4 regions of the Paenibacillus sp. FSL R7-0216 genome follow, and region 1 is predicted to be linked to each of the others. Evidence: riboswitches for the same ligand, from Rfam matches in the RefSeq annotation. Region 1 holds a riboswitch; each other region holds the start of a gene.

Evidence for each region. A riboswitch is a leader RNA that binds a small molecule or an ion and turns the genes downstream of it on or off. The one in region 1 is predicted to bind cyclic di-AMP.
Region 2: linked by a shared signal. The riboswitch ahead of MKZ15_RS00585 (C40 family peptidase) and the one ahead of MKZ15_RS18705 (TrkH family potassium uptake protein) in region 1 are both predicted to bind cyclic di-AMP.
Region 3: linked by a shared signal. The riboswitch ahead of MKZ15_RS01965 (APC family permease) and the one ahead of MKZ15_RS18705 (TrkH family potassium uptake protein) in region 1 are both predicted to bind cyclic di-AMP.
Region 4: linked by a shared signal. The riboswitch ahead of MKZ15_RS00145 (3D domain-containing protein) and the one ahead of MKZ15_RS18705 (TrkH family potassium uptake protein) in region 1 are both predicted to bind cyclic di-AMP.

What each region holds. Positions count from the first base shown of each region.
Region 1 covers NZ_CP150222.1:4,077,593-4,079,791, forward strand. Annotated here, with positions in the region: gene MKZ15_RS18705 (TrkH family potassium uptake protein) at 1-1,255, opposite strand, end outside; cyclic di-AMP (ydaO/yuaA leader) riboswitch at 1,321-1,491, opposite strand; gene MKZ15_RS18710 (type II CAAX endopeptidase family protein) at 1,842-2,199, shown strand, end outside.
Region 2 covers NZ_CP150222.1:127,345-129,543, reverse strand. Annotated here, with positions in the region: gene MKZ15_RS00590 (hypothetical protein) at 1-643, shown strand, start outside; cyclic di-AMP (ydaO/yuaA leader) riboswitch at 864-1,000, shown strand; gene MKZ15_RS00585 (C40 family peptidase) at 1,005-1,496, shown strand; cyclic di-AMP (ydaO/yuaA leader) riboswitch at 1,737-2,091, shown strand; gene MKZ15_RS00580 (C40 family peptidase) at 2,096-2,199, shown strand, end outside.
Region 3 covers NZ_CP150222.1:445,201-447,399, forward strand. Annotated here, with positions in the region: gene MKZ15_RS01955 (DsrE family protein) at 1-187, shown strand, start outside; gene MKZ15_RS01960 (metalloregulator ArsR/SmtB family transcription factor) at 243-575, opposite strand; cyclic di-AMP (ydaO/yuaA leader) riboswitch at 837-1,012, shown strand; gene MKZ15_RS01965 (APC family permease) at 1,171-2,199, shown strand, end outside.
Region 4 covers NZ_CP150222.1:31,146-33,344, reverse strand. Annotated here, with positions in the region: gene MKZ15_RS00145 (3D domain-containing protein) at 55-1,191, opposite strand; cyclic di-AMP (ydaO/yuaA leader) riboswitch at 1,629-1,840, opposite strand; gene MKZ15_RS00140 (TatD family hydrolase) at 2,046-2,199, opposite strand, start outside.

The DNA.
Region 1 (2,199 bases):
GTCGGCCGGCAAACATCGTGAAGCTGATAATAATTTTACCGATCACCGTTAGTTTCCCCGTCAATCCCATCGTCAACCCGACTGTGCCGAAAGCGGAAGTCGTTTCAAATAAGATCGATAAGAAGCTCGCGTCTTCTGTGGTAGACAACACCATCGCCACCGCCACAACAAGGAACAACGCAAGCAACGTAATCGTCAAGGCTTTGAAAATCCGTTCCTCGGCCATCCGGTACCGGAACAGAACCAGGTCCGTACGTCCGCGAATCATCGAACCAACCGCGCCGACCAGAATCGTAAACGTGGTCGTTTTGATCCCGCCGCCCGTTGAGCTCGGGGAAGCCCCGATAAACATCAAGATGATCATGAAAAATTGCGTCGCTTGTCGCAGCGCTCCGATGTCCAGCGTATTGGCTCCCGCCGTACGCGGTGTAACCGATTGGAAGAACGATCCCCAAATCTTCCCGCTCCAGCTGAGAGGTTCAAGCGTCTTAGAGTTCGTGAATTCGAAAATGAAAACAACGATCGCTCCGATCACAATCAATGCTGACGTCATCGATAAGACCACTTTCGAATGCAGCGAAAGCTTCCGCCGCTTCCGAAACTCGAATACGTCGGACAGCACAATAAATCCAAGCCCGCCGGACACGATCAGAAACATGGCCACAAAGTTAACGATCGGGTCAGCGACGTATTTCGTTAAGCTTTGATAATCGCCAAACAAGTCAAAGCCCGCATTATTAAACATCGAGACCGCATGCCAAATCCCAAAGTACAAAGCTCTGCCAAACGGCATATCAAACGCCCAGCGAATCGTGAACAGAAGGGCCGCGCCGGATTCGATCATTAGCGAATACAACAGGACCTTGCGGATCAGCCGAACGATTCCCTCTACCGAATTTTGATTCATCGCCTCCTGAAGGAGGAGACGGTCCCTCAGTGAGATTTTTCGTTTGAGGACTAAGGAGAACAACGTGGCCATGGTCATAAAGCCGAGCCCTCCGACCTGGATGAGCAAAACAATGACGACTTGCCCAAAAGTGGAAAAATAGGTGCCGGTATCGACCACAACCAATCCCGTCACACAGGTTGCCGAAGTTGCCGTGAACAACGCGTCGACGAACGGCAACGTTTCCCCGGTCGTACTGGAGATCGGCAGCATTAGCAAGAACGCACCCAGCAAAATGATTAGTGCGAACCCGATCGTCAAGATTTGCGGCGGAGAAAGGCTGATTTTCTTAAAATGCAACTTGTTCACCTCATCGTTGTTATGAAAAAAGCACAAAAGAAAAAAGCACTGGAAATCCAATGCCTTTCGGTGTTTGGTTCCTGCTGCACAGGCCTACGAGGTTAGCTGACGGATTCGGACATGCACAGTTGCCCTATTCGCTGACACTTCCGCCGCTTCCTAGCCGGCTGCGCGAAGTTCTGCGAAATTCACCCCAAAAGATACGGTTCCCCCGTTTTCATTACGAAATTCGGCCGAGTTTCTTTTCAATTGTTTTCATTCATTTTTTCGTCAAATGGATTATATCCCTTATTTCCTTCCGCTACAAAGCTCTATTTTCATGAAAAAGAACAAAAAAGGGCGAAATGAAGGGGTAGAGGGATAAACTTCGCCCCGTATCTGAGCGATGCGAAAGCTTGCCGGAGTTATTGCCGTTTCTCGTCAATTTTGTCTCGCGTCTGGCGTAGGGGGGGCAGCTGTGTTATCTTTACTTTGACGTACTTGGGGGGAAATCATACCTCATCTATATAAAGAGTACGTGTTCAAAAAGTGAATTTTACCAAATAAAAAAGGAGTTTTGCGAGTGAGTTCCTCTTTGAAACCAACTGGCCGCAGGATGAAAACGAAGAATCTGTGGTTGCTGGCCGCTCTCGGATTCATTGTGTTTATCGCCGTTCAGTTGTTCCCAAGCACCGACTCGGAATCGCTGCAGCTGCAGCAAGCGGATGAGGTCATCAGTAAAACGAAAGCAGCGGCCAGCGCAGCTGAGTTCGCCGGGTCTGTCTTAAACCTGAATCTGTCTGAACCTATGAAGGATAAAGCCTTAATTACATACGAAACACGTTCCGATTTGTTTGGTTATTTGACCAAAGCCGATCTTCTGGCCCCTTACTTAAAAACATATGAAAAGAAGTTTCCTTATGACGTGTTCCGCGTCCGTTATAACGATCCCACCGAAGCGCTAAGCGCTGTGA
Region 2 (2,199 bases), 1.3 Mb from region 1:
GGGGCAGATCAATTTATGGAGCAATCCGGATGTCCGGCTGTATTGCTGGCTGTTGGCGGGGATGGCGGTGCTGCGCATGATTTTAACCCCTTTGATTCAGGCCGGAATATTCTACGGTTTTATCCCGTCCGAAAGTCGGAGCCCGGGCTTCCCACTCTTCCGGGGAATGAAAGAATTCGGCAGGCCGGTAATCCTGTTTTATGCGCTGGAGCTTATGTTAACGTTGCTACCGGCCTTCTGGATTGTGCCGAAGCTAATATCCCTTTGGCCAGGACTGGCGGGGGTTGAAACACCCACCACAACCTGGCTGGTCGGGCTCGGCTTAATTCTAGGCTGGTTTATCTATGGCTGGCTCATCCGACAATGCCTGCTGTTTGCCCAATTCGGCTATTTGTTCAAAGCTGGCGTCTGGAACTCCCTGCTGATGTGCTTTCGGAGCCTCCTGCAAGCCGTCTCGATCTCTGCCATTCTCGGGTCTTTCGGACTAATTCTCTTCTTCCTGTTCGGGACAGCTTCTTGGTTTTGGACCGGTATGCTTGCCCTCATTCTGCAGCAGACGTATCCTCTTTTTCGCAGCGCATTCAAAGTCTGGAAGTTGGCCTCTCAATTTCACCTTTGGCAGTCAAAAACACAAAAAAGTTAAAATTTTTTTACTCCCCCAACCCCCAGAAAAATCAAGGCCTTCGCCAATTGGCGGAGGCCTTGAGTCCTATTTCCCCTCTTAATCTTGTGAATTAACCATTGCCAAAAGATACCTGGTTTTGTTACAATAACAGCAACGCAATTTCAGTAACAGTTTTGTAATTATTTTTGTCATCTTTGGCAGGAGAATGACGCCAGATGTCGAATATGTAAATTCAGGTGTGAAATCAAAGCCGAATTCCCTTCGCCAGGGAAACGGGGGAACCACTTTGGGTGAATTGATCTCGCTTTAGAGGGATCATAGGGAACCTTCAACCGAATCCTTAAGCTAACCTCGTAGGCATTGGAAGGAGCATAACTTCTTGAAAAAGCGTTTGACTGTAGCAGCAGTAAGTTTTGCATTGCTTTTCACCATTGGAACTGGTAGCGTTTTCGCCGATTCCAAACTGGACACCGTAATCGACGGCGCGCTTGGAAGCGACTACGTTTCCGGCGGAACCACCACAGCCGGTTTCGACTGTTCCGGATTTACCATGTACGTCTTCTCTAAAATCGGCATCAAGCTGCCTCACCAATCCGGATCCCAATACAAAATGGGAACCGCCGTTGAGAAAAGCGAATTGATCGCCGGCGATCTGGTCTTCTTCAATACTTCCGGTAAAGGCATTTCTCATGTCGGCATCTACGTCGGCGACGGCAAATTTGCTCATGCTTCCTCCTCCAAGGGCGTAGTCATCAGCAAATTAAGCGATAAGTATTACGTCGAGCGTTACGTTGGAGCCAAACGGATCATGAGCAACGACAAGTATGAAGATGTGACCGGTGAAGTTGCTGAGCACGATGATGTTCAATAAGTAAAACCACGAAGCCCGTGGGGATGTTGATAACAACGTCTCTGCGGGTTTTTTCTTTCTCCTCGCTCCGCTCCTTAGGAACCATTACCCACGAAATCCTTCGTCAAAACAGGCCAAAAGAAGCCTTTTTCCCTACAAACTTGTCAACTCTGGACGCCTTTGGTAAAATGAAAAACGTAAATAGTAACAACTTTGTAATGATTCTTGTAACTGTTCTTGTGCAGCATCTTGGGTGCAACCTACAATGAAATGCCGAATTCCCAGGCACCCGGGAAACGGGGGACCCACCAAAGGGTGAATTGATCTGCTTCGTGATGGAAAGAAGCCTTTTTGAACTGCCTTTCCAATCAAGGTTAAATAGTCAGGTTTGGAGCACCGAGAAGGTTGGATGAAGCTAGGGGCTGAGCAGCGCAGCGTAGCTGAAAGCTACGTGAGCAGCGGAAGGCCCGGCTGAATTCAAGATTCGATGCCGAATCCTCATCTTGAGCTGCTTCGTGATCTGAAGATAACTATTTAACCTACCTCTATAGTGAGATCATAGGGAACCTTCAACCGAATCCATAAGCTAACCTCGTAGGCCTTGGAAGGAGTATGACATCTTGAGAAAGACTTTGACAGCAGCGGTAACGAGTTTGGCCCTTCTGTTCACCTTGGGGGCAGGGAGCGCCTTTGCCGACGCGGAAGCCACGGAAACAACGCCGCT
Region 3 (2,199 bases), 1.6 Mb from region 1:
CCTAACGGAGCAGTCGTTTGCTTCGTTGCACCTGAAGGAGCTGGCGAATCGCGGTGTGCCGGTATTGGCTTGCGGGACCTGCGTTAACTATTACGGCATCCAGGATCAACTCGCAGCTGGCGAGGTGTCCAGTATGGGGCGTTTTATGGAACTGGCTGCGCAATATGAGGTCTTGACGCTGGCTTGATCTCGGCTGAAATCATCAAAGAAACACCGTAAGAAATACGGCATTTGCCGTTTTCTTACGGTGTTTTTTGTTGATCCGGGCTTTGAATTTCCTGTAAGTATTCGTCAAGCCGGTTAAACCGCTCTTCCCACAAGTTTCGGAACGAGGCGATCCACTCGTCCAACTCCTGCAGGGGTTCCGGCCGAAGCCGGTAAATCCGGCGATTCGCAACAGGTTGAACCTCGACGATGCGGGCTTCATTCAGCACCTTGAGATGCTTCGATACCTGCGGCTGCCGGACTTGGAGCCGATCCGCGATTTCTCCTACGGTTAGGGGGCCGTATCGCAGCAGTTCAACCATTTCCAGTCGATGGGGTTCGGCAAGCGCGCTCAAAGTTGCAGTGTTCATCGGTCTCACTTCCTTGTTTCGAGTATAACTTATTTAGCCGCAAATATTCCAGTAGGGGAATATGAATAATTCACGTCACTATCGGCCATCGTCTTATTTCCTCGTAATTTCAAGTCCGTACGAAATAATTAGCGTAGAAGAGCGATGTATACGCTTACCTCGACAATGCGGATCGCATTTCGTTGCCAATCCGCCTTAAACTCATCTTTACACTTTTTAGGGCGGGGAGTATGATTCATCAGTGGTAATTTTTATATGGCAAATACCTGATCGCTGAATTCTTTATTCAGTAAGAAACGGGGGAACCAACCGAAACGGGGCTTTGAGGCTTCGTTTCTGGGGTGAATCGCTTGTTTTGGCCATCCTGGCTATGAGCGTAGGGCTGCTTTCGTGCCCGAATCCGTCAGCTAACTCCGTAAGCGTCCGAAAGAGGGAATTGTCGCGGATATTCGCTTGAGTTTCAAAAAAGCGGCCGCGGGAAGGTCCAACTTTCCTGCGGCCTTTTTGTGTTGTTCTCTGCGGGAATGGGGAGCCTATAGAACCACGAATGGATAGAGACATAGGGCTATTTAGGGGAAGAAGAGAGGAAATCACCATGGTGAACAAAATTAAGCGAGTACTGATCGGCAGACCGATGAAAAGTGCCGAAATTGAAGGGGAGAAACTGAGCAAGCTCAAGGCGTTGGCGGTACTGTCCTCGGACGCGTTATCGTCTGTGGCTTACGGGACGGAACAGATTCTGATCGTCTTGATGGCGGCGGGATTTTCGGCCGTTTGGTATTCCATCCCGATCTCGTTTGCGGTTCTTGGGCTTTTACTTATTCTGATTTTGTCGTATCGGCAAACGATTTTCTCATACCCCGCCGGGGGCGGGGCTTATATCGTGGCGATGGATAACCTTGGGCGATCGACAGGTTTGCTGGCCGGCGGCTCGCTCCTGGTCGATTATGTTCTGACGGTGGCGGTCAGCTCGTCGGCGGGAACGGATGCCATTACATCCGCCTTCCCGGCGCTGCATGATCAACGGGTGTTGATTGCGCTGCTAATGATCACCTTATTAACGCTAATGAATCTTCGAGGGGTAACGGAGTCGGCATCCGTATTGGCTGTTCCGGTATATCTGTTTGTCGCGTCCATCTTTGTTCTGATCCTGTCGGGGTTGTTTAAATATTTGACTGGTGGAATTCACGCGAGCGTGCCCGAGATGGGGACGGCGGTTTCCGATATTAGTCTGTTCCTGCTGCTCAAGGCGTTCAGTTCCGGCTGTTCGGCCTTAACCGGGGTTGAGGCGGTTTCCAACGCCATCCCGAACTTCAAGCAGCCGGCCGAACGTAATGCTGCAGCTACGCTGGTGATGATGGGTGTCATTCTCTGCACCATGTTTATCGGAATCAGTGCGCTGGCCTATTGGTACGGTATCGCTCCTGATCCGAAAGCAACCGTTGTCTCGCAGATAGCCGAGTCGACCTTCGGCCGGGGTGCTTTATACTACGTCATCCAGGCGATTACGGCGCTGATCCTGTTCCTGGCCGCCAATACGGCCTACTCAGCCTTTCCATTGCTGGCGTTTATGCTGGCCAAAGACAAGTACATGCCGCATGCGTTTATGGTGCGCGGGGACCGG
Region 4 (2,199 bases), 1.2 Mb from region 1:
TCATCCTAATACTATCTCATTCCCTCTGCATTGTAAAACAAAGAGAGTCGAGAGTTAATTCAATTCCGGCTTCGTCGGGCCGATGACGTAAACGGTACGCCCCTTCTTCCGGCCGAAGTTCTTCGCATCCTTCAGGGTATCGTAATAAACATCCATCTTGTTCCCATCAATAGCCCCGCCGGTATCCTCCGCCTTACGGAAGCCGATCCCCTCGATGTATACCCACCAACCGAGTGGAACGACGTCCTTATCAACCGCGATTGTTCTGCCTTCGGTCACGCGGGTACCGGAGGCCGTGCGGGTGCCAATCCCGTCTTCTTCCGCCGAATAGGCGGTCAACGTGACGTTTTTAAGTATCTTTTTATATTCAAAAGAGACGCCGCCTTTGGTCGTCAACCCGCTAATGTTCACCGCATTTGCGGTACGGTTAATGCTGGCCGACAGAACGGCGGTTGGCTTCTTCGTGCCGACGGCAACAACCTTCGGCTGGGCCTTTTTAGTGACCTCTTTGCCGAGCCATCGCTTTGTCACGAACTTTCCGTCCTCGTAAGTTTTCTCAATGTTGTGAATGACCAATCCGGCATTGCCTTGCTGAACGACCTTCGTCGTGCCTTTCAGCAGATTGGCGTCCGACGTTTTGACCACGCTAAAAGGCACGGTCTCCTTCGTCTGCACCGTTTGCTTACTCACCCGAACAATCTTGACGTCCAGGTTCGCGGTAACTTTACTGTCCAGTGTCGGTGAGACCTTGTCATCTTGGTCCAATGTGACGCCGATCTCGGACAATACGCCTTCTACTTTGCTTTGTGTTGTGAAGTGAACCTTTTTCATGCCGTCCACGCTCACGTTTACCGGCTTTGCGCGTACGATGACAATGCGGTCACCGTTCTTAAGCGAGCTGTCCAGCGGAAGCGATACGGAATCCTTCGCGCTGAGTTGAATCGATTGCTCCTCCAGCAGATGGGCTACGCTGGATTTATTCGTCTCCACCGATTGGACGCTGCCGTCCACAATCAGGGACACTTCTTTATGTGCCTGGCCAAACAGCCAGATTAGGATGATGATGAATACCGCGATGGTCAGAACGCCGACGAGCGCAATCTGACGTAAATTCTCATGCTTCCATCGCATTGCGTAAGACATGCTGGATGAGCGTGATTCATGGGTCTCCTCTTTGCGGAAAATGCCCATTTCTTCCGTCCTCCTTCATAGTCCCGCCGTCTAGGTCGATGCATGATAACGATTGACGTGACTACAGTTACTTTTTACAAAACGACTATGGTTGTCAAAAAAGTCATCTTTTGATCACGAAGTAAATCAAGAAGTTGATTCGACATCGAATCTTGAATTCACCCGGGCCTTCCGTTGCTCACGTACCCCTATGTACGCTCCGCTACTCAGTCCCTAGTTTCATCCAACCTTCTCGGTGCTGAAAACCTGACTTTTTGACTCTTATTGAAATACCAAGCCATTTTGCATCCTGATCCAGTCTTCTTGCGTACGTCACCTCCTGTTTACCAACAGTATGATGACCCTATTACTTTTATTCAAAACAAAAGAAGCCCAAAGAAAGAGTTAGAGGAACTCCTTCGTGGCTTCCTGAATGTCTTGGTGTAATAGCTGCACGAGTGACCTCTCTTATACGCTTACGAGGTTAGCTGTCGGGTTCGGGCGAAAGAGAGCCGCCCTTTCTCAGTTCATTCGCTCATGGCGCAATGACCTCGAATTCACCCCATAGACCCTGGAAAGAAATCAAATACCGACGCGAGAGGCTTGCCGCCAACCGCTGCCTGTATCGGTTCCCCCGTTCTCCGTGAAGGAGATTCAGCGAGACTGGTTCATGGAACCAAGTATCGTTCAATTTGTCCATCCAGAACGCACTAAATCGATACTGAAAAAATTCTATCCTGTTTCGATGCATGTTGTAAAGGACGAATCAACCACGTTTTTTTAAAAAAATGGTTAAAAAAATGTAATGATCTCGGTTTTAACGGTTAAAAAGCATTAATCTTTCCGAAATCCTCTTTTTTTCATCCGATTTACTCTTAAATCCTCGAGATTCCAAATCGTTCCATTGCATTTCGGGTCGTAATTTCGGCGATTTCCTCAAAAGTAACCCCTTTGAGCTCGGCAGCCATTTCCGCAACCAGGCGGACATGCGCAGACTCATTTCTCTTTCCACGATATGGGTGTGGTGTT